DNA from 4 places in the Planomonospora sp. ID91781 genome. Region 2 is predicted to be linked to each of the others. Evidence: riboswitches for the same ligand, from Rfam matches in the RefSeq annotation. Region 2 holds a riboswitch; each other region holds the start of a gene.

Region 1 (5,674 bases), 720 kb from region 2:
GAGCTGGTGGCGCAGGTCGAGGTGGTTGGTCGGTTCGTCCAGCACCATCACGGCCGGTTGCTGGGCCAGCGCCCGCGCGATCAGCACCCGCTGCTTCTCGCCGCCCGACAGCCGGTCGAACGGCGCGTACGCCAGGTCGGCCACGTCGAGCCGGTTCAGGGCGTCGGCGATGATCTCCCGGTCGGAGGCGTCGTCGCCGTCGAACGCGCGTTTGTGCGGGGTGCGGCCCATGGCGACGACGTCGTACACGGTGAGTTCGAAGTCGCCGCCGCTCTCCTGGAGCACGGCGGCCAGCCGCCGGGCCAGCCAGGCGGGCGGCGTCCTCCAGACGTCCTCGCCGTCCAGCAGCACCCGGCCGGAGGTGGGTCTGCGGGCCCGGTAGAGGGTGCGCAGCAGCGTGGACTTGCCCGCGCCGTTGGGCCCGGCCAGCCCCAGCACCTCTCCCCCGGCGACCTCCAGGGAGATCCCGCGGACCAGGTCCCGGCCGTCGGCGCGGACCGACACGTTCTCCACGGTCAACCTCACTTGGAGCGCCTCCGCATCAGCCACAGGAAGAACGGCCCGCCGACCAGCGCGGTGATGATCCCCACCGGGATCTCCTCCGGCGCGATCAGGGTCCGGGCCACCAGGTCGGCCGCCACCAGGAAGGCCGCCCCGAGCAGCGCCGTCGCCGGCAGCGCCCGCCGGTGGTCGGCGCCGATCAGCAGCCGGACGACGTGCGGCATGATCAGCCCGACGAACCCGATGGCCCCGCTGACCGCGACGATCGCGCCGATCATCATGGCGACCAGCACGAACAGCGCCGCCCGGAAGCGGTGCACGTCCAGCCCGAGTGAGGCCGCCGCCTCCTCCCCGGCCAGCAGCAGGTTCAGCGGCCGCGACACCCCGACCAGCACGGCCGTGCCGGCCAGCACGGCGGCGGCCGGGATCCACACCACCGCCCAGGTCGTCCCGGCCAGGCCGCCCAGCATCCAGCGCACCGCCGACTGGGTCTTGTGCGGGTCGTTGGAGGTGACCAGCAGGAAGCTGGCCACGGCCGAGAGCACCTCGGCCGTCGCGACTCCGGCCAGCACCAGCCGGACCGTGGTCATCCGGCCGCCGGATCGCGCCAGGAGGTACACCGCCACCAGGGCTGCCAGGGCTCCGAGGAACGCGGCGACGGGCAGGGAGAACGCGCCGAACGCGGTCAGGCCGAACACCACCACGCTGACCGCGCCGACGCCGGCTCCGGAGGACACGCCCAGCAGCATGGGGTCGGCCAGTGGATTGCGGACCAGGGCCTGCAGCGCCATGCCGCACACCGACAGGCCTGCGCCGATCACCGCCGCCAGCAGGACGCGCGGCAGCCGCACGTCCATCACGATGGTCTCCCGCACGGCCGTCCAGGTCGGCTCGGCCAGCGCCGGATGCACCCGGTGCAGCAGGACGCCCCAGACCTGCCCCGCCGGGAGCGTGACCGACCCGGCCGCGATGGCGGCCGTGGCCGCCGCGCCCAGCAGCGCGAGCAGCAGGCCGATCACGACCGGGTACGGCAGTCCCGGGCGCCGAGCGGGGAGCACGGCGCCTGCAGCCGGCCCGCTCACCGGAACCGGTCGGCGTGCAGCTGCCCGGCCAGCGCCTCGACCGCCCCCGGCACCCGGACCCCGAGCACCACCGACGACAGCGGCAGCACCGCGAACCGCTTGTGCTTGATCGCCGGCACGTCCCTGAGCGCCGGGTTGGAGAGGAGGAACTCCTCCTTGTCGGCCGCCGACCGGTCGCCGTAGTCGTAGATGACGATCCAGTCGGGAGCGCGCTCGGCGACCTGCTCGAAGGAGACGTCGCCCCACACCTTGTCGAGGTCGGCGAAGACGTTCTCCGCGCCGGCCAGCGTGATGATCTCGTTGCCGATGCCCTTGCCGCCGGCGGTGAAGGCGGTCTTGTCCCCGCTGTCGTAGACGAACAGCTTCACCGGCGCCACCCCCGCCAGCTTCTCCCGTACTCCGGACAGGGTGGTGTGCAGCTCGGTGAGCAGCTGATCGGCCCGGCCGGGCACGCCGAAGATCTTCGCGACGTTGCGGATCTCGGTGTCCATCAGCTCCATGGTCACCGGGCCCTCGGCGCACTCCTCGACGTTCAGGTACGTCTTGATCCCGGCCTTTCGCAGGGCGTCCCGGCCGCGTCCCTCCTTCTCGTCGAAGGTGCTGGCGAAACCGCCGTAGACGAAGTCCGGCTCTTCGGCCAGCAGGGCCTCATAAGCGGGATACTCCTTCGCGACCACCTTGATCGCGCCGTAGGCCGCCTGGTACTCCGGCAGCACCTTGTCGTCGAGATAGGCGGTGCCGATCATCGACTTCTCCAGCCCGAGGGCCAGCATCACCTCGGTGGCGTGCTGGTTCATCGAGACCGCCCGCCGCGGCGGCCGCTCGTAGGTGGTCCGCACGCCGCAGTTGTCCAGGGTGACCGGGAAACCCGCGGGCGCGGAGGCCGCCGGAACGGCGGCCCGGGTGTCACCGGCCGGGGTGCCGCCGCAGGCGGCCAGCACTCCGGACACCAGGAGTGCGAGCAGGAGGGACGCGGGACGTCTGCCCGTCATGAAGTGTTCCTCTCACGGGATCTGCACGACGGGGCGGATCTGGGAGAGGGAACGCCGAGAAGCCTCTCGGCGTGGCCACCGGCCCGACGGACACCAGAGCCCGCTCCTCTCCGGGGAGATCCGCCCCAGTTCGTCGAGGAGGCGACCGCGTGAGTCTCCTGGCTCTCGGGTCGCTGCTCGTCCCCGCCTTCCCACCCCGGGCAGGGGCGGTGGCGTGGTGGGGATCCGCTCGCCGATCACAGTGGCGGGACCGCGCCGGATTCACACCGGCTTCCTCAGTCCGCGCTCGCCTTCGCGCCATCATCACACGAAACGGACCGATGCGCACGATCCGGACTGTCCTTGCCCCCACATGCCCGCCGGACTGCGGGATCACGCTCCTGCCCGGGATGTGAGATCGACACTGTCGTTACCATGTCGTTACCATGCAGCCTCCATGCAGAGCCTCCCTACGGTTGCCGGTGTCAGAAAATCCTGCTCCTCCCGGACGGGAGGGGCGGTCCCGAGAGAGGGTAAACGGATGGCTCACATCATCGAGTCGCTCACCGGCCGGCTGCTGGGCACCGTGCTTCCTGCAGGGGAGGCGCGGGCCATGGCCAAGCAGTGCATCTCCATTTCCCGGCCGACGGAGGAGTGGTGCAACTTCAGCATCCCGCCGAGCGGCCCCAAGCGGTCGATCATCACCGAGATCTGCGTCGACTTCGCCACCGAGAAGTTCTGGTCGACCACGAAGTCGAGCTGCTAGCACGCCATGCCGCACCGGAGGGTGACCGGGCTCGAGGAGGGCGCGCTCCAGAGGCCCCGGCCGGGTCCCTCCGATGACCGGGCAGCCGGGGGCCGACCAGCCTGAGCGGCGTCCCGGCGGCGTACGCGCGCTCCGCCGTGCCGGTGACCGGCACGGCGGGGCGCATCGGGAGGCGCGGCGAGGGGCCGCACCCGTAAAACGGGTGCGGCCCCTCGCCGGAGTCACCGGAGACGGACGGCGCCGGGCACCGGCGCCGCCCATCGGACACGGCTTCCCGTCATCGATCGAATCCACTCACCACAGGAGTGTCCTCCCATGCCCAGTCTCATGATGGTGTGCGCCGGAGCCGCCGGCGCGTTGAGCGTGCTGAACCTGCTGCTGACCGTGGCGGTGATCCGCCGGTTGCGCGGGTACGGGGGGCTGTCAGCCGTACCCGCGGGGCCGGGTGCCGAGAACGTCTTCCAGGTGATGCGCGCGGCCGGGGAGCAGGTGGGCGCCTTCCGTGCCCGCACCACCTGGGGCGGACCGGTCGGCCAGGAGTTCCTCGCCGACGGCACGGTGCTGTTCGGCGCCTTCGCTCAGGGCTGCCGGGCGTGCGAGGAGCGGCTGCCCGAGTTCCTGGAGCTCGCCAAGGTCTACCCCGGTAGCGGGGCAGGGGTGCTGGTCCTGCTGGTCGGAGCCGAGCGCGACCTCGAGGCCAAGCGCGCGGCGCTGGAGCCGGTGGCCACGGTGGTGATCGAGGAGATGCCCGGTGGGCCTGTCGGCAGGGCGTTCGGCGTCACCGGCTACCCGGCGATGGCGCTCGTCGACTCCGGCGGTCTGGTGCGCGTCTCCGGGACCACTGTGCGAGACGTGATGACCGCCGGGGCGGGGGTCTGAGGCGGTGCGCGGGATCATCGAGGCCCTGCGGCTGAGCCGGGAGGCGAGCCGCCTTTACACGGCTGTGTTCGCGGCCCTCACGCTGCTGACCGCCCTGGTGCCGGTGGTGACGGCGTGGCTGACCAAACTGCTCCTGGACGCCATCACCACCGGTGCGGACTCCGGCCGGGCGCTCAGGCTGGGTGTCGCGCTCGCCGTCGCCGGACTGCTCACCGGTCTGGTGCCGCACGTCACCCGGTTCGCCTCGGCGGAGAACGAGCGCAGGATCGGTCTGCTGGCGCAGGAGCGGCTGTTCACCGTGGCCGAGCGGTTCGTGGGGATGGCCAGGTTCGAGGACCCGGTCTTCCTGGACCGGATGCGGATGGCGCTGCAGCACGGCGGAGCCACGCCCGGGGTGGTGGTCTCCGGCGTGTTGTCCGTCGCCGGAGCCGTCATCACCGGCCTGGGATTCCTCGGTTCTCTGCTGGTCGTCTCACCGTGGATGCCGGTGCTGGTGCTGGTCTCCGCCGTACCGGTGCTGTCCACCGAGATGTGGCTGGCCCGCCGCAGGGCCTCCCTCCACTGGCGGCTGAGCCCGGTGGAACGCCGGGAGATGTTCTACCGGAACCTGCTCACCGACCCCCAGGCGGCCAAGGAGATCCGGCTGTTCGGGATCGGCGCGTACCTGCGCGGGCGCATGTCGGACCAGCGGCGCAGGTCCGACGGGGAGAACCGGCGGATGGACCTGCGCCAGCTGAGAGCGCAGGGGCTGACCGGGCTGCTGGGCGCGGCGGTGGCGGGCGGAGCGCTGGTCTGGGCGGTGCTGGACGCGGTCGCGGGCCGCATCACCCTGGGCGACGTCTCCCTGCTGGTGGCCGCGGTGGTCGGGGTACAGGCGGCGGGGCTGATGCTGGTTCAGGGCGTCGCCCAGTCCCATCAGCAACTGCTGCTGTTCGATCACTACCGGCAGGTCATGTCCGCCGGGCCCGATCTGCCCGTCGTCGCGCGTCCCCGGCCGGTCGTGCCGCTGCGGCAGGGCATCGTCTTCCGGGACGTGTGGTTCCGCTACGGCCCGGACCGGCCGTGGGTGCTGCGCGGCGTCGACCTGACCATCCCGCACGGCCGCACGGTGGGCCTGATCGGCCGCAACGGCGCCGGCAAGAGCACCCTGATCAAGCTGCTCTGCCGGATGTACGACCCGGAGCGCGGTGCCATCCTGTGGGACGGGACCGACCTGCGGGACCTGGACCCGGCCGAGCTGCGCGCCCGCATCGGCGCGGTCTTCCAGGACTACATGGAGTACGACCTGACGGCCGCCGAGAACATCGGCCTGGGGGACCTGTCCCGGTTGCGCGACCCCGACCGCATCACCGCGGCGGCCAGGGACGCCGGAGCCCACGGCTTCGTCACCGCGCTGCCCCGCTCCTACGACACCCTGCTCTCGCGGATCTTCTTCCAGGGCGACGACGCCGAGGGCGCCGCCGACGGGAGCGGCG
Region 2 (5,674 bases):
GCCCGTGATGTTGGCGGCCGGGTCCAGGCGCAGCCGGGCGGGGGAGATCCCGGTCAGGCTCGCGGCCCGGTGCAGGGTGTCCGGCGGCGGGACCCGGTCGCCGCGGGCGGCGGGGCGGGGCGCCGCCACCCGGAGCGGCCGGGTCTCGTCGCCGCGCGGGTCCGCCCCGGCCGCGCCGTGGTGGTCGTCGCGGTGGCGGCCGGGGGAGGCGGCGGTGCGCGCGTCGACCAGGTGCATGGGACCGTACCCGCCCGAGACGCTCGGCCTGCCGCCGTGGGCGTCCCAGCGGGACTGCAGGTAGGAGACGGCGAGCAGCAGGCTCTCCGGCACGCCGTACGTCCGGGCGGCCCGGGCGAAGGCGGCCTGCCTGCCCTGGTGCGGACGTTCCCGCATCCGGCTCTCCGGGCCGTTCCCCGAGCCGTTTTCCAGGGCGCTCTCCTCGCCGTTCCCCGGGGCGGGTTCCGGGCCGTTCCCGTGGGCGTTCCCCGGGGCGGGTTCCGGGCCGGGGAGCGGAGGCGGCTGCGGGCCCGTCCGGAGGTTCGGTTCCGGGGCGGCGTGGGCAGAGGGCGCGCCGAAGGCGGCGGAGACGACGAGAGCGGCGAATACGGTGATGCACGGCAGGCGGCGCATAGTGGTTCCTCCCGCCCGGACCACTACCCACAGTAACGATCAACTACCGTATGTGATTCATGTGGTCGATCGGACGGAATCGCTGATTTCCTGCCCGATTCCGGGCAGGAAAGTTGGCGAATCGCGTTCCCCCTGCATATCGTCCTGGTCTGTGTCCACCGCATGGCATCCGCACGAGGAGCTGATCACTCATCTGACCCGGACGAGCGCGCTCGGGCCGGGAGAGGCGGCGCGGGTGGTGGCGGACGTGCTGGCGTACTTCTCAGAGGGGACCGAGGAGTACGTCCGGCGGCGCCACGCCGAGCTCAAGGCGAAGGGGCTGGTCAACGACGTCGCCTTCCCGCGGATCGCCGCGGAGCTGGCGGCCCGCCGCGTCTCGCCGCCCGAGCTCTCCCTGCGCCAGTTGCGACGGATCGTTTACGGATAAAACCGTACAAAGGGTACAAATATCTCAGTGAGAGGGTGATGATCATGTGTGGAATCGTGGCCTACGTCGGCCCGAAGGACGCGGCGCCGATCCTGCTGGAGGGCCTCCAGCGCCTGGAGTACCGGGGCTACGACTCGGCCGGCGTGGTCGTCTCCAACAAGGGCCTGAAGATGCGCAAGGTCAAGGGCCGCGTGGCGGACCTGGCGGCGGCCGTGCCCGCGCGGTTCAAGGGGACGGTCGGCATCGGCCACACCCGCTGGGCCACCCACGGCGTGCCCAGCGACGTCAACGCCCACCCCCACCTGTCGAACGACGAGCGCGTCGCGGTCGTGCACAACGGCATCATCGAGAACGCCGACGAGCTGCGGGCCAAGCTGGAGGCCGACGGCGCGGTCTTCCTGTCCGAGACCGACACCGAGGTGCTGGCGCACCTGATCGCCCGGACCGTCAAGGAGACCGACTCGCTGGAGGAGGCCGTCCGCCTCGCGCTCAAGCGGGTCGTCGGCACCTACGGCATCGCCGTGCTCGACGCCGAGCGCCCCGGCGAGGTGGTCGTGGCCCGCAACGGCAGCCCGATCGTGCTGGGCATCGGCGAGAAGGAGATGTTCGCCGCCTCCGACGTGGCCGCGCTGGTCCGCTACACCCGCCAGGTGGTGCACCTGGAGGACGGCGAGCTCGCGGTGCTGCGGGCCGACGGGTTCAACACCTTCGCCAGCGACGCGCGGGAGACCGCCAAGGAGCCGCTGACCGTCGACTGGGAGGCCGCGCACTACGACACCGGCGGCTACGAGCACTACCTGCTCAAGGAGATCTCCGAGCAGCCCGACACCGTCGCCCGCACCCTGCGCGGACGCCTCGACGAGCGCTTCAACGTCGCCCACCTGGGCGGCCTCAACATGGACGCGCGGGAGACCCGCTCCTTCCGCCGCGTGAAGATCATCGGTTGCGGCTCGGCCTACTACTCCGGCCAGATCGGCGCCCAGCTCATCGAGGAGCTGGCCCGCATCCCCGCCGACGCCGAGCCGGCCAGCGAGTTCCGCTACCGCAACCCGGTCGTGGAGGCCGACACCCTGTACGTGGCGATCAGCCAGTCGGGGGAGACCTACGACACCCTCGCGGCCGTCCAGGAGCTCAAGCGCAAGGGCGGCCGGGTGCTCGGCATCGTCAACACCGTCGGCAGCGCCATCGCCCGCGAGTGCGACGGCGGCGTCTACCTGCACGCCGGACCTGAGGTCTCCGTCGCCAGCACCAAGGCGTTCACCTCGACCGCGGTGGCCTTCGCGCTGCTGGCCCTGCACCTGGGCCGGGTGCGCGACCTGTCGCCGGCCGACGGCCGCCGGATCTGCGAGGGGCTGCGCGCGCTGCCCGACCAGATCAAGGAGATCCTCGCCCTGGAGCCGCAGGTCAAGGAACTGGCCGAGAAGTACGCCGACTCGCCGAGCATCATGTTCGTCGGCCGCGTCCGGGGCTACCCGGTGGCGCGCGAGGGCGCGCAGAAGCTCAAGGAGATCTCCTACGTGCACGCCGAGGCCTATCCGGCCAGCGAGCTCAAGCACGGCCCGCTGGCGCTGATCGGCCCGGAGATGCCGACCGTGGCGATCGTCCCCGACGACGAGCTGCTGGACAAGAACCTCACCACGCTGGGGGAGATCCGTGCGCGCGGCGGGCGGGTGCTGATGGTCGGCCACCGCGTCGCCGACCCCAAGCTGGCCGACGACTGCCTGGTCGTGCCCAAGAACGAGGTCGAGCTGGACCCGATCCTGCTGGGCATCCCGCTCCAGCTCTTCGCCTACCACGCCGCCGTCGCCCTGGAGCGGGACGTGGACAAGCCCCGGAACCTGGCCAAGAGCGTCACGGTGGAGTAGCCGGAACGCTGCGCCCGCTACGTCCCGTTCTGTGGCGGAAAGTAATGGTGCTGTAACCTAGAGTGCCAAGGGCACCCTGGGAAAGGGGCACCTATGCACCGTAGGCGGTTTTTCTGGATCACCGCGGGGATCGCGGTCGCCGCGGCGGGATGCGGGACGACGGGCGGCGCCGGACCTCCGGTGCCGGAGAGGTTGTCGGTCATCGCGCCCGCGGCCCGCGGGCGCGAGGCCGACCGGGTGGCCCGGGCGCTGGCGTCGGCGCTGACCGGCGACGGACTGGCCCGGACGGTCGAGGTGGAGAACCACCCGGGCGGGGCCGGGGCCGCCGCCCTCGCGGCCCTCGCCGCGTCGCGGACCTCCGGTGCGCCGTTCACCCGCGAGGGCGGGCTGCTGGTGGCCGGGATGCCGATGGTCGCCGGGGCGGAGACGTCCGGCGCCGCCCCGCTGGCCGAGTCCGCCACCCCGCTGGCCCGCCTGGTCGGCGAGTGGGCGGCGCTGGCGGTCTCCGCCGACTCGCGGCTGCGCTCCTTCGAGGACTTCGCCGCCCGGCTCCGCCGGGACCCCGCCGGGCTGGTGGTCGGCGGCCGGGCGGCCGGCGGCCCGGACCACGTCCTCTACGGCATGATCGGCAAGTGCCTGGGCGTGGACGCCCGCCTCCTCGAGTACACCGGGTACGCCGGGGCCGACCAGGCCGTCGAGGCGCTCGGCGGCGGATGGGCCGCCGCGATTCTGGCCCCGGCCCGCGTCCTGGCCGCCGGGCTCGCCTCGGGACGCCTGCGCGTGCTGGCGGTCTCCTCCCGCGAACGGATCGACGGGATCGAGGCGCCGACGCTCATGGAGCTGGAGGTCCGGCTGGAGTACGCCGACTGGCGCGGGCTGCTCGGCCCGGGGGAGATGAGCGCCGAGGACCGCGAGGCCGCCGTCGCGCTCTGCGACCGGATCGACGCCTCCCCGCGCTGGCGGGAACTGTGCGCGCGCCAGGGCTGGGAACGCGTGTACCTCAGCGGCGACGACTTCCGGCAGTGGCTCGCCACCGAGACCGAGCGCACCCGGGGCGTGCTCTACGAACTCGGGCTGCTGGGCTCGTCCGACACAAATTGTAGGGCCGGTTGCGCGATCCGCCCCTAGATGTAGGATCCTCCTCGTTGCTGGTTCGCCCCTGGCGGGGCGAGGAAAGAGGGAACCCGGTGCGATTCCGGGACTGCCCCGCAGCGGTGAACGGGAACGACCGCCGTCAGAGGCACTGGGGAGACCTGGGAAGCGACGGCCAGTAGGAAGCGCACGAACACGCCCGTGAGTCCGAAGACCTGCCGGTGACGCGTGGAAGGGGAGCCGGACCGGGCTCCGGGACGCCCGAGGGCGGTCCGGACCGCCCGGTGGGCGGCCCCGGCCACGCAAGCGGTCCAGGGCTTCGAGGGAGGGCCCGCGGACGAGGCGGTTCCCGCATGCCCTTCCTGCGGCCGGGATCCGCCCTCCGACGCGCGCCCGTTCCTCGAGAGCCGTACACACGGGGAATTCCAGCGCGCGAGGGGTGGCACGTGACACAGACCATGGCAGAGGCCGCGATCGGCACGGCGGGTGACGCGGCGGGCGGCGCGACCGGCACGGTGGTGACCGGCACGGCGGGTGACGCGGCGGGCGGCGCGGCGGGCGGTACGACGGCCGGCGCCGTACCGGGGGCGGGAACCGGCCCGGACGCCCGCCGGCTGGCCATCGAGGAGGCCGCCGCCCGGGTGATCACCGACCCGGAGAACTCCAGGACCGCCGCCGGGCTGCTGGACGGGCTGATCGCCGACGAGGCCGCCGAGCACGGCGTCCGGACCTTCTCGGAATCCGTCGCCGCCACCCACGCGGCCGGACTGGTCGCCGACCGGCTGGCGGAGTTCGTCGCGGCCAACGCGGCGGAGCTGGACGCGCTGGTCCGCGAGGAGACCCGGTTCGAGTACTTCGGCCTGCGCACGGTCTACGACCGCTACCTGCTGCGCCACCCGGAGACCCGCAAGGTCCTGGAGCGCCCGCAGCACTTCTTCCTCCGGGTGGCCTGCGGCCTGTCGGAGACGGTGGCCGAGGCCGCCGAGCTGTACGGCCTCATGACCACGCTGTCCTACCTGCCGAGCTCGCCGACCCTGTTCAACTCCGGCGCCCGCCGCCCGCAGCTGTCGTCGTGCTTCCTGCTCGACTCGCCGCGCGACGAGCTGGAGGCCATCTACGAGCGCTACGGGCAGGTCGCGCGCCTGTCGAAGTACGCCGGGGGGATCGGCATCGCCTGGACCCGGGTGCGCTCGCGGGGCTCGCTGATCCGGGGCACCAACGGCCACTCCAACGGCATCGTGCCGTGGCTGCGCACGCTGGACTCCAGCGTCGCCGCGGTCAACCAGGGCGGCCGGCGCAAGGGCGCCGCCTGCGTCTACCTGGAGACCTGGCACGCCGACATCGAGGAGTTCCTGGAACTGCGCGACAACACCGGCGAGGACGCCCGCCGCACCCACAACCTCAACCTGGCCAACTGGGTGCCGGACGAGTTCATGCGCCGGGTCGAGGCGGACGCGGCATGGTCGCTGTTCGACCCCAAGGACGTCCCGCACCTCACCGACCTGTACGGCGCCGCCTTCGACGCCGCCTACCGGGCCGCCGAGGAGGCCGGGCTGGCCGTGCGGCGGATCCCGGCCCGGACCCTCTACGGCCGGATGATGCGGACCCTGGCCCAGACCGGCAACGGCTGGATGACCTTCAAGGACGCGGCCAACCGCAC
Region 3 (5,674 bases), 620 kb from region 2:
CGGCCTTGACGGTCACCAGCTCCGGATCACCCGGTCCCAGCCCCACCCCCCAGAGCCGTCCCGCGGCGGCGGGCCCGTCGTGCCCGGTGCGCCCGTCGTGTCCTGCGGCCGCACCGGTCGCACCGGTCGGGTCGTCGGTCATGGCGCTCACTCCTGTTCGCTGGCGATCGCGTTGACGGCGGCGGCGGCCATCGCGCTGCCGCCCCTGCGGCCGTGCACGACCAGGTACGGCAGGCCCGCCGGGTGTCCGGCGAGGGCCTGCTTGGACTCGGCGGCGCCGATGAAACCTACGGGGACGCCGAGTACGGCCGCGGGCCGTCCCGCGCCCTCCTCGACCATCTCCAGCAGCCGGAACAGCGCGGTGGGCGCGTTGCCCACCGCGACCACGGCGCCCTCCAGCCGGTCGCGCCAGAGCTCCAGCGCGGCGGCGCTGCGGGTGGTGCCCAGGCGCTCGGCGAGCTCCGGCACCCGCGGGTCGCCGAGGGTGCAGACGACGTCGTTGCCGGCCGGGAGACGGTGGCGGGTCACTCCGGAGGCGACCATCATCGCGTCGCACAGCACCGGGGCCCCGGCCAGCAGTGCGGCCCGCGCCGAGGCCACGACGCCGGGAGACCAGCCGAGGTCGTCGACCAGGTCCACCATGCCGCAGGCGTGGACCATGCGGACCGCGACCCGCGCGACGTCCTCGGGCAGCCCGCTCAGGTCGGTCTCGGCGCGGATGGTGGCGAAGGAACGGCGGTAGATCTCCGCGCCGTCGCGGACGTAGTCGATCACGTTTCCCCTCTGGCGGCCGCCACCGCGGCCGCGGTCTGTCCGATGTCCGCACAGGACAGGCTGAGGCCGTCCGCGTCCACCCGGTAGCCGTCGCCGGTCGCGACCACGTCCACGACCCGCCCGGCCGGACGGCCGCAGCGGCGCCCGCAGCCCGCCCAGTGCACGGGGAGCGTACCGGTGCCCGGCGATCTCATCGAACGCGAGGCGGCGTCCGCCTCCACGAGGCCGATGACGGAGGCCGCGTCGGCCCGGACGTCGGCGAGGGACTTGGCGCAGCCCGGGCGGCCGGTGCAGGCGCTCACGCCGGTCCACGGCGAGTCCGGGTCCGTGACCAGCCCGGCGTCCGCCAGCCGGACGGCCGCCTCCGCCGCCTCCGCGCGGGTCAGACCGGGCACGACCACCCCCCGCCACGGCGTGAGCCGTACCTCGTCGGCCAGCCCGGCGAGCAGTTCCGCCTGCGCCGCGGTCAGCCGCCCCAGCGGCACCGCGACGCCGAGGGCCACCCGGTCACCGGGATCCCCGCCCCCGTCTCCGTCTCCGGCCTCCTTCCGGTCCCCGCGCCCGCGGACCGGCTCGATGACGCCCACCGGTCCGTGCGTGACCGGGTGCGGCGCCACCGGCCGGCCGAGCCCGGAGCCCACGCCGGCGTCCGTCGCGGGAGGCGGCGCCGCGGCGTCCGCGGGGGTCTCCACCGGGGCGGCCGCGGAAGCGCCCGCGAGGGCGACGGCCGAGCCGGCCGCCTCGGCGCGGAGGCGTGCCACGACCCGGCCGGGACCGCCGGGCAGTTCCCCGATCCGCCAGGCGGCGGTCCCCGAACCCGCGAGCTCCGCCAGGAACGCCCCGGCCACCGCGAGCAGCGCGGGAACCGCCTCGGACACCGGGACGCGCAGGCCGCTGTCGGCGCCCGCGACGAGGACCGCGACCAGGTCGGGAGCGAGCGGCAGGATCCCCGCGTCGGCGCCGAGCCCGGCGACGTCGCCGCGGCCGTCGTCGACGGCGAACAGGAACCGGCCGGGCAGGGCGGCCAGCTCCGGGCGGGCGCACAGCGACCGGTCCAGTTCGGCGACCAGCGGGCCCGCGTCGAGCAGCCCGCGGCCGTCGCAGCCGGTCAGCGGGGAGGCCAGGATGTTGCGGACCCGCTCGTGGGTCGGCGAGGGCAGCAGGCCCGCCTCGCCCATCCGCGCCGCGAAGCCGGACTCCTCGCCCAGCCCGCGGACCTGGACGTTCGCCCGGGAGGTCAGCTCGATGACGCCGGTGCCGCACTCGGCGGCGGCCCGGGCCAGCTCGCGCAGCCGGGTCGAGGGCAGGCGGCCGCCGGGAACCCGGATCCGGGCCAGCCCGCCGTCGGCGGCGGCGTGCGTCTGCAGCGCTCCGGGACACGCGTCGGACCGGGACCGGCCCGGAAGGCCGGACACGCCGGAGGAGCCGGGACCGTCGGAGGCGCGGGAGGAGCCGGGTGCGCCGGACGCGTCAGGGGGTCCGGGACGGCCGGGCGCGCCGGAGGAGCCGGACAGGCCGGGAGTTCCGGAGGGCCCCGGTCCGCCGGGTGCGCCGGAAGGGGCGGGAAGCCCGAGTCCGCCGGGCACATCGGGGGAGCCGGACATGCCGGGATTTCCGGAGAGGTCGGGAACGGTCACGCCGAGGATGCTAACGCCGGGTTCCTCCGGACGACCGAACTGCCGTACGCTCATGGTCGAGCGAAGGCAATGGGAGGAAGCCGGTGCGAATCCGGCGCGGTCCCGCCACTGTGACCGGGGAGCGACCCCCAACCAGGCCACTGTCCGCGTGCGGACGGGAAGGCCGGGGGGAGCGTCGATCCGGGAGCCAGGAGACTCCGGCCCTCGCGTCCGCCGACGACCCGGGGCGAGGACCCCGAGGGAGGAAGAGTCTCCGTGCGCCCTTCGCCGTGCCCCCGTCCCGAGGGACGTGCCGCGTGATCCTGCTGCTCTCCACCTCCGACACCGACCTGCTCAGCGCCCGGGCGAGCGGCGCCGCCTACCGGCTGGGCAACCCCGCCCGGCTCGCCGCCGCGGACCTGCCGCCGCTGCTGGAGGGCGCCGACCTGGTCGTGGTCCGGCTGCTCGGCGGGCGCCGCGCCTGGGAGGAGGGCCTGGACGCCCTGCTCGCCGGGCCCCGGCCCGTCGTCGTGCTCGGCGGCGAGCAGGCGCCCGACGCCGAGCTGATGGAGTTGTCCCGCCAGTGGGGGGTCCCCGGCGGCGTCTGCGCCGAGGCGCACGCCTACCTCGCCCACGGCGGCCCGGCCAACCTCGCCGAGCTGCACCGGTTCCTGTCCGACACCGTGCTGCTCACCGGCCACGGCTTCGCACCCCCCCGGCCCACCCCGGCCTGGGGGGTGCTGGAGCGCGAGGCCCGCCGGGACACCGCCGGGGACGCCGCCGGGGACGCCGTCGGGAACGCCCCGGTCGTGGGGGTGCTGTACTACCGGGCCCACCACGTCGCCGGGAACACCGCGTTCGTCGAGACGCTCTGCGCGGCGGTCGAGGACGCGGGCGCGCGGGCGCTGCCCGTCTACTGCGCCTCCCTGCGCGCCGCCGAGCCCGCCCTGATCGAGACCCTGCGCCAGGTCGACGCCCTGGTGGTGACGGTGCTCGCGGCCGGAGGCACCCGCCCGGCGACCGCGTCGGCCGGCGGCGACGACGAGGCGTGGGACGTCGGGGCGCTGGCCGAGCTGGACGTGCCGATCCTGCAGGGACTCTGCCTGACGAGCAGCCGGGAGACCTGGGAGGGCAGCGACGACGGCCTGTCGCCGCTGGACGCCGCCACCCAGGTGGCCATCCCCGAGTTCGACGGCCGGATCATCACCGTGCCGTTCTCGTTCAAGGAGACCGACGCCGACGGGCTCACCGTCTACGCCGCCGACCCCGAGCGGGCCGCGCGGGTGGCCGGCATCGCCGTACGGCACGCCGCGCTGCGGCACGTCCCGCCCGCGGAGCGGCGGATCGTGCTGATGCTCTCGGCCTACCCGACCAAGCACTCCCGGATCGGCAACGCCGTCGGCCTGGACACCCCCGCGAGCCTGGTGCGGCTGCTGGCCGCGCTGCGCGGGCACGGCTACGACATCGGCGCCGAGGACGAGCTGCCCGGCGTGGCCGCCCAGGACGGCGACGCGCTGATCCACGCGCTGATCGCGGCGGGCGGGCAGGACCCCGACTGGCTCACCGAGGAGCGGCTGGCCGGCAACCCGGTGCGCATCGCCGCGCGCACCTACGCCGAGTGGTACGGCACGCTCCCGGCGGACCTGCGCGAGCGGGTCGAGGCGCACTGGGGGCCGCCGCCCGGCGAGCTGTTCGTCGACCGGTCCCGCGACCCGGAGGGCGAGATCGTGCTGGCCGCGCTGCGCGCCGGGAACGTCGTGGTGATGGTCCAGCCGCCGCGCGGCTTCGGCGAGAACCCGATCGCCATCTACCACGACCCGGACCTGCCGCCGAGCCACCACTACCTGGCGGCCTACCGGTGGCTGGCCGACGGGTTCGGTGCGCACGCGGTCGTGCACGTCGGCAAGCACGGCAACCTGGAGTGGCTGCCCGGCAAGTCCGCGGGCCTGTCGGCCTCCTGCGGCCCGGACGCCGCCCTGGGCGACCTGCCGCTGGTCTACCCGTTCCTGGTCAACGACCCCGGAGAGGGCACCCAGGCCAAGCGCCGCGCCCACGCCACCCTGGTCGACCACCTGGTGCCGCCGATGGCCCGCGCCGACACCTACGGGGACATGGCGCGGCTGGAGCAGCTCCTCGACGAGCACGCCTCGATCGCGGCCATGGACCCGGCCAAGCTCCCGGCGATCCGCGCCCAGATCTGGACGCTGATCCAGGCGGCCCGGCTCGACCACGACCTGGGGGTCGGGGACCGCCCGCACGACGCGGAGTTCGACGACTTCCTGCTCCACCTGGACGGGTGGCTCTGCGAGGTCAAGGACGTGCAGATCCGCGACGGCCTGCACGTGCTGGGCGCCGCCCCGCAGGGGGAGGTCCGCGTCGACCTGGTGCTCGCCATGCTCCGGGCCCGCCAGATGTGGGCGGGGAGCGAGGCGCTGCCCGGCCTGCGGGAGGCCCTGGGCCTGGCGGAGGACGGCAGCGCGGACCGGGCGGGCGTCGACGGGGCCGAGACGCTGGCCCGCTCCCTGGTCGAGGCCATGGAGGGCGGCGGCTGGGACCCGGCCGCGGCGGCCGGTGCGGTCGCCGCCGTCCTCGGACCGGTCGGCGGTGCCGTACCCGGATCGGATAACGGTGCCGTACCCGGATCGAGTGGCGGTGCCGTACCCGGATCGAGTGGCGGTGCCGTATCCGGACCGGGTGGCGGTGCCGTATCCGGACCGGGTGGGTCGGGCGGCGCGGCCGTTCCGCCGGGGGCCGCCGCCTCCGGAGCGGACCTCGCGCTGGTGGAGCGGATCCTGCGGTTCGCGGCGACCGAGATCGTGCCCCGGCTGGCGCGGACCACCGACGAGATCGGCGCGATCCTGCACGCCCTCGACGGCGGGTACGTGCCCGCCGGGCCGAGCGGGTCGCCGCTGCGCGGGCTGGTCAACGTGCTGCCGACCGGGCGCAACTTCTACTCGGTCGATCCCAAGGCGGTGCCGAGCCGGCTGGCCTGGGAGACCGGGCAGGCCATGGCGGACTCACTGCTGGCCCGCTACCGGGAGGAGACCGGCGGCTGGCCCCGCTCGGTCGGGCTCTCGGTCTGGGGGACCAGCGCCATGCGCACCGCCGGGGACGACGTGGCCGAGGTGCTCGCGCTGCTCGGCGTCCGGCCCGTGTGGGACGAGGCGTCGCGCCGGGTCACCGGCCTGGAGGCGATCCCGCTGCCCGAGCTGGGCCGGCCCCGGGTGGACGTCACCGTCCGCATCAGCGGGTTCTTCCGGGACGCCTTCCCGCACGTCGTGGCC
Region 4 (5,674 bases), on a different contig from region 2:
AACGCCTCCGCCGCCTCGTCGAACGGCTCCCCGGAGTAGATGTTGACCGCGGGGATGATGATCGGCCGGGTCGCCTCGGCGAGGCGGACGTCGATGAACTCCGACGCGCCGTCGGCGGCGTCGGTGAGGTCGCCCGAGTACCGCGCGAAGTCGCTGGCGTAGTTCGTCCAGGAGACCTGCTCCGGATCGCCGTAGGCGGCGTCGAGCATGAGCGCCGACAGGTCGTAGTCGGTGCGCTGCCCGGCCTGGCGCCAGTGGACGAAGAACCTGAGCAGTTCTCCGTCCACCCGGGACAGCGACCCGCGGGGGAGCATGCCGAGCCCGGGCGCGACGGCCTTGCCCGACAAGGGCAGGGCCACGTCGAGGACGTCGGGGTCGACGATGAGCTCGCCGGGATCCGGGAGCCGGCGGGTGATCTCCTCGTCCAGAATGGCGAGCAGCCGCCCCAGCGTCTCCTCGCCGAGCGGCGCGCGGCCGTCCGGGGTCGTCCACGCCCTGCCGTACCGGTTGACGAAGACGCGGCCGGCGGCGGGCGCGAGCCGGTTCTGCAGGTGCTCGCGCAGGGAGAGCAGCACGCGGCCGGACGCCCGCCCGGCGGATCTCTCCGCGGCGTCCAGTACGGCCGACGCGGACGAGCCGGTCCGCAGCAGGTGGTCGAGGCGGCGCAGCAGCGCGCCGGGAGCGTTCTCCAGCAACCGCACGGCGTCGGCGGTACGGCCGGCCGACAGGGCGGCCTCGACCTGGCTGTCGAGGCCGGCGACCTTCCGGACGCCCCTGGCCGCCTCGAAGACCTGGACGGCCCGTGGGAACCGCGGGAACTCGTGCGGGTGGAGCCGCTCGCCGAGTCGCTTCCACTGCTCCCGGTGGCGGGTGACGTCACCGTGCGAGGCCGGGGGCAGGCCGTCCAGCGCGGCCAGGAGAGCGCGGCGCTCGGCGCGGCGGAACGAACGGAACCTGGTGGGCGCGGCCAGCGTGACATCGCCGCCGGAGGCGCCGCAGGCCAGCCGGAGCACGTCGGTCACCGTGTCGACGAGCAGGGGGAGGCCGGCGGCCAGCCGTACCTCGTTGACGACGGCGCGGTTCTCGCGCACGGGCACGTCCTCGGGCTGCTCGGCGCAGAACGAGGCGAGCGAGCGCAGGGCCGCCAGGTCCTCGGCGGCGAGCGGCGCCTGCGAGCCCGCCAGGGAGAAGTAGAGGTCGCGCGCCTCGGACTCCAGGCTCCCGCCCGCTTCCAGCACGGTCACCCGGTCCCCGGCCAGCGGGACCAGCTCCGCGTGCGCGGCCAGCAGTTCGGCGTAGGTGTGCCGGTAGCGGCCGTATCCCGGCAGGCTCAGCAGGTCGATCGTCGACGGCCGGACCCGCGCGGTGGCAGGGTCGAGCGCGGTGACCGGGTCGAGCAGCGCCTCGCGCAGCAGGCCGGCCCAGAACTCCACGGTGTCGGGCACGTTGGCGGGGAAGTCGATGAAGTAGGCGTTGTGCCGCACGTGGTCGCCGACCAGCCGGCGGACCGCGGCCAGGACGCGCACGCCCAGATCGACCACCTCCTGGCCGGGCAGCCCGGCCAGACGCGCGAGCAGGGCCGGCGAGCACGTGAACCCCACGCTCAGCAGCGCGGCGTCGAGCTGCCGGGCGGCCGTCTCACCCCAGCCCGGCACGGCGTCCGCGGGAGCGCCGAGGGGGACCCGCAGCCGCCTGGTGATGACGAGGCCCTCCAGGGCGAGGCTTTCCGGCGTGGGGTCTTCCGGCGGGAGGTTTTCCAGGGCGTCCACGGATGCACCTTATAGGCGAATACGTGAGGTGATTATTGGTTTTCTCCTGGTGCGCTCTGCCGCCGCGGCGGGCACCCCGGCCGGGGCTTCACGGCTTGCGGGCGACCCCGCAGAACTGGGAGACCTCTTCGGGCTCGCCCCAGGGCTCGGCCTCGGCACGCCATCTCGAGCAGGACACCACGCCGGGCTCCAGGAGCTCCAGCCCGTCGAAGAACGTCGCCAGGTGACGGCGGTCGCGGGCCACGATCGGGGTGCCGCCCCGCTCCATGAACCGCCGCATCGCCTCGTGCATGGCGTCACCGTGGACCTCGGCCGTGGCGTGCGCGATCGCCAGGTAACTGCCGGAGGGCAGGGCGTCGACCAGCTCCTGTACGATCTTCCCCGCCTCGGCGTCGTCGACGATGTGGTGCAGGATGCCCAGCAGCATCAGCGCGACGGGTTCGGTGAAGTCGAGCGTCTGCGCGGCGACCCGCAGGATGTGCTGCGGGTCGCGCAGGTCGGCCTCGATGTACTGGGTGCGGCCCTCGGGCGTGCCGGCGAGCAGGGCGCGGGCGTGCGCCAGGACGATCGGGTCGTTGTCGACGTAGACGACCCGGCACTCCGGGGCGATCCGCTGCGCGACCTCGTGGGTGTTGTCGGCGGTGGGCAGGCCCGTGCCGATGTCGAGGAACTGGCGGATGCCCGCCTCGCCCGCCAGGTGCCGTACGGCCCGGCCCAGGAACGCCCGGTCGGCCCGGGCCGCTTCGACGATGCCCGGGATGAGCTGCTTGACCATCTCCCCGGCCTCGCGGTCGGCCGGGTGGTGGTCCTTGCCGCCCAGCCAGTAGTTCCAGATGCGGGCCGAGTGCGGCCGGTCGAGGCCGAGGTCGCGCGGAGCGCCGGATTCGCGGGGGGTGTTCATGGGCCAGGTCCATTCATGCGGGGGTTCGCGCCGAACATGACCGCCTTAGTCGATCATGTCCGCTCGGGCCGCGGCAAGGCCCCATCCGGGTCCCGCGCCCCGGGTCGATCCGTGTCCTCGCGTCACCACCGTTCGTGCCGGACCGCGGCGCTCAGCGGGGCGCGGCGGCGCCAGCCGTGCCGTTCCAGGTCGGGGGCCGGTTCGACGTGGGTGACCGGTCCCAGGCAGAGCCAGGCCACCGGGCGGATCCCGGACGGGATGCCGAGCAGGCGCCGCACGAACGGCTCGCGGTAGAACGAGACCCAGCCGACGCCCAGGCCCTCGGCGGTGGCCGCCAGCCACAGGTTCTGGATGGCCAGGCAGACCGAGTAGAGGCCGGTGTCGGCGATGGCGTGCCGGCCCAGGACCGCGGGACCGGCGCGTTCGGCGTCGTAGGTGACGACCACCGAGAGGCTCGACTCCAGCACGCCGTCGACCTTGATCCTGGCGAACCGCTCGGCCTCGTCCCCGCTGAGGGACGCCGCGAAGACGGCCCGCTCCCGCTGGACGTGGTCGTGGAAGGCCTGGCGGGTGGCGGGGTCCCGTACCAGGACGAAGTCCCAGGGCTGGGAGAGCCCCACGCTGGGCGCCGCGTGCGCGGCGGCCAGCACGCGGTCGAGGACGTCGCCGGGCACGGGTCCGCCGTTGAACTGGGACCGTACGTCGCGGCGGCGGTGGATGACGTCGTAGATGCCGGTGTTCGCAGGGACGTCGTTCGCAGGGACGTCGTTCGCATAGACGTCGTTCGCAGGGACGTCGTTCACAGGGCAGGCTCCCGCTGCTCTCGTGCCGCCCCTCAGGGGGCGGCGGGTGGAGCGAGGCCGGTCTTCGGACTCTCGGATCAACGCCTGCGCCGTCCGCCTTCCCGGCCTCGAGGCCAGTGGCCGCACGTCTCGTGCGTGGACGGCAGCTCCCCGATCACCGCGGCGGGCCCGTGCCGGAGTCGCACCGGCTTCCCGATTCTCCTCCCGGGGGAGGCACCTCGCGTCAGTTCGTGCCGGACGCGACTGTAGCGCAGTGCGGGAGCGCGATCATGCAGGAGGTGACGACCGCGCCGCCGAACCGGGTGCGGTCGCACCGTCCGCCTCCACGAGACCAGGGGCACACTCGCTCCTCGGTCCCGCGGAGGCGATCTCGGATGGGACGACCTCGTGGAAATCGCGATCAGGGCCCGGAACCGGCCGGTCAGCCGTCCGCCTGCGCCCGGGAGCGCCACAGCAGCCAGACGAAGTACGGCGTGCCGAGCAGCGCGGTGACGAGCCCGGCGGGCACCTGGGCCGGGGCGATGACGGTGCGCCCGAGCGTGTCGGCCAGGCTCACCAGCAGAGCGCCGAGGAGCACGGCCACCGGGAGGACGCGGGCGTGGCCCGCACCGACCAGGGCGCGGGCGGCGTGCGGGGCGATCAGGCCGACGAAGCCGACCACGCCCACGGCGGAGACCGCGGTGGCGGTCAGCAGCACCGAGCCGCCCAGAGCGGCCAGCCGTACCGGTTCCAGGGGGACGCCGAGGACGCGGGGGCTGTCCTCGTCCAGGGAGAGCAGGTCCAGGTCGCGGCGGAGCCAGACGATCAGCGGGAGCACCAGGGCCAGGGCCAGCGCGACCGGGATGAGCTGGGCGGGGACGCGGCCGTAGGTGGAACCGGACAGCCAGGTCAGCGCCATGGCGGTGTTCCAGGGGTCCGCCTTGACGATGATCAGCACGGTGACGGCGGTGCAGGCCGCCTGCACGCCGACGCCGATCAGCACCAGCCGGTCGGAGCTCAGCCCGCCGCGCCACGACAGCAGGTACACCGCGGCGGAGGCGGCCAGGGCCCCGGCGATGGCCGCCGCGAACATCGGCCAGATCCCGGCGAGCGGTGCGAGGGCCAGCAGCGAGACGGCGCCCACGCCCGCACCGGCGGTGACGCCGAGCATGCCCGGCTCGGCCAGCGGGTTGCGGCACACCGCCTGGACGGCCGTGCCCGCGGCGGCCAGCGCGGCGCCGGCGAGCACCGCGGCGAGCACCCGCGGATAGCGCTGATCGAGCACGAAGGTGAGGCCGCGGCCGGTCCGGCCGTTCAGCCAGTTGACCAGGTCGCCGCCCAGGATCCAGGTGTCGCCGCCGAGCATGCCGAGGAAGACCGCTCCGGCGAGCAGGACCGCGCAGGCCGTCACCACGGTCAGGAAGGCGGCGCGCGAGCGGGCCGCGACCCGCACGATCGGCGGCTGGCGGGTCGGCCCGGCGTCCCGGTAGCGGCGGGCCAGCCACACCATCACCGCGGCGCCGAACAGCGAGGTGACCACGCCGGGCGGCACGTCCACGCCCGCCTGCCCGCCGAAGACGGCGCGCAGCCCGATGTCGGAGCCGAGGACGACGAGCACGCCGACGAGGCCCGCCAGCGGAACCGCCGTCCGGTGGCGGTGCACGCCCGGGAGCAGCCTGACGATCACCGGCGCGCACAGGCCCACGAACCCGATGGGGCCCGCGACGGTGACCGCGGCGGCGGCCAGCAGGACGGCCAGGAGCGTGAGCACCAGGCGCAGCCGTCCGACGTTGACGCCGAGCACCGTGGCGGTGTCGTCGCCCAGGGAGAGGATGTCGAGCCTCGGCCCGGCCAGCACGGCGGCGGCCCCGGCCAGCAGGATCAGCGGGCCCAGCTGCGTGACGGCCTCGAGGTCGCTCTGCACGAGCGAGCCGCTGCCCCAGGCGAACAGCCCGTTGGTCTCCTCCTCGAAGAGGATCAGCAGCAGGTTGGTGAGCGAGTGGAGCGCCAGCGCGGTCGCCGAACCCGCCAGGATCAGCCTGGTCGTGCCGGTCCGGCCGCCCGCGGCGAGCGCCATCACCAGGGCGGCCGCGGTCAGGCCGCCCAGCAGGGCGAGCAGGCCCGACAGGAACAGCGGCAGCGTCAGGCCGAAGGCCGCCGCCGCGGCGACCGCGAAGTAGGCGCCGGCGCTGACCGCCAGCGTGTCGGGCGAGGCCATGGGG

What was found. Region 2 has a riboswitch for cobalamin ahead of HS048_RS25680 (ribonucleoside-diphosphate reductase subunit alpha). Riboswitches for the same ligand answer to the same signal wherever they lie in the genome.
Region 1: another riboswitch for cobalamin. It lies ahead of HS048_RS22430 (ABC transporter substrate-binding protein); the one in region 2 lies ahead of HS048_RS25680 (ribonucleoside-diphosphate reductase subunit alpha).
Region 3: another riboswitch for cobalamin. It lies ahead of HS048_RS22865 (cobaltochelatase subunit CobN); the one in region 2 lies ahead of HS048_RS25680 (ribonucleoside-diphosphate reductase subunit alpha).
Region 4: another riboswitch for cobalamin. It lies ahead of bluB (5,6-dimethylbenzimidazole synthase); the one in region 2 lies ahead of HS048_RS25680 (ribonucleoside-diphosphate reductase subunit alpha).

What each region holds. Positions count from the first base shown of each region.
Region 1 covers NZ_JABTEY010000002.1:702,085-707,758, forward strand. The annotation lists gene HS048_RS22420 (ABC transporter ATP-binding protein) at 1-525, opposite strand, end outside; gene HS048_RS22425 (iron ABC transporter permease) at 522-1,559, opposite strand; gene HS048_RS22430 (ABC transporter substrate-binding protein) at 1,580-2,575, opposite strand; cobalamin riboswitch at 2,706-2,901, opposite strand; gene HS048_RS22435 (hypothetical protein) at 3,096-3,320, shown strand; gene HS048_RS22440 (hypothetical protein) at 3,636-4,199, shown strand; gene HS048_RS22445 (ABC transporter ATP-binding protein) at 4,204-5,674, shown strand, end outside.
Region 2 covers NZ_JABTEY010000002.1:1,420,294-1,425,967, reverse strand. The annotation lists gene HS048_RS25700 (N-acetylmuramoyl-L-alanine amidase) at 1-393, opposite strand, end outside; gene HS048_RS25695 (hypothetical protein) at 782-1,057, shown strand; gene glmS (glutamine--fructose-6-phosphate transaminase (isomerizing)) at 1,096-2,922, shown strand; gene HS048_RS25685 (tripartite tricarboxylate transporter substrate-binding protein) at 3,103-4,050, shown strand; cobalamin riboswitch at 4,055-4,252, shown strand; gene HS048_RS25680 (ribonucleoside-diphosphate reductase subunit alpha) at 4,461-5,674, shown strand, end outside.
Region 3 covers NZ_JABTEY010000002.1:797,747-803,420, reverse strand. The annotation lists gene HS048_RS22880 (precorrin-2 C(20)-methyltransferase) at 1-142, opposite strand, end outside; gene HS048_RS22875 (precorrin-8X methylmutase) at 148-774, opposite strand; gene HS048_RS22870 (precorrin-3B synthase) at 771-2,411, opposite strand; cobalamin riboswitch at 2,485-2,609, shown strand; gene HS048_RS22865 (cobaltochelatase subunit CobN) at 2,708-5,674, shown strand, end outside.
Region 4 covers NZ_JABTEY010000001.1:2,928,224-2,933,897, forward strand. The annotation lists gene HS048_RS13315 (hypothetical protein) at 1-1,769, opposite strand, end outside; gene HS048_RS13320 (SAM-dependent methyltransferase) at 1,858-2,670, opposite strand; gene bluB (5,6-dimethylbenzimidazole synthase) at 2,793-3,473, opposite strand; cobalamin riboswitch at 3,511-3,709, opposite strand; gene HS048_RS13330 (iron ABC transporter permease) at 3,895-5,674, opposite strand, start outside.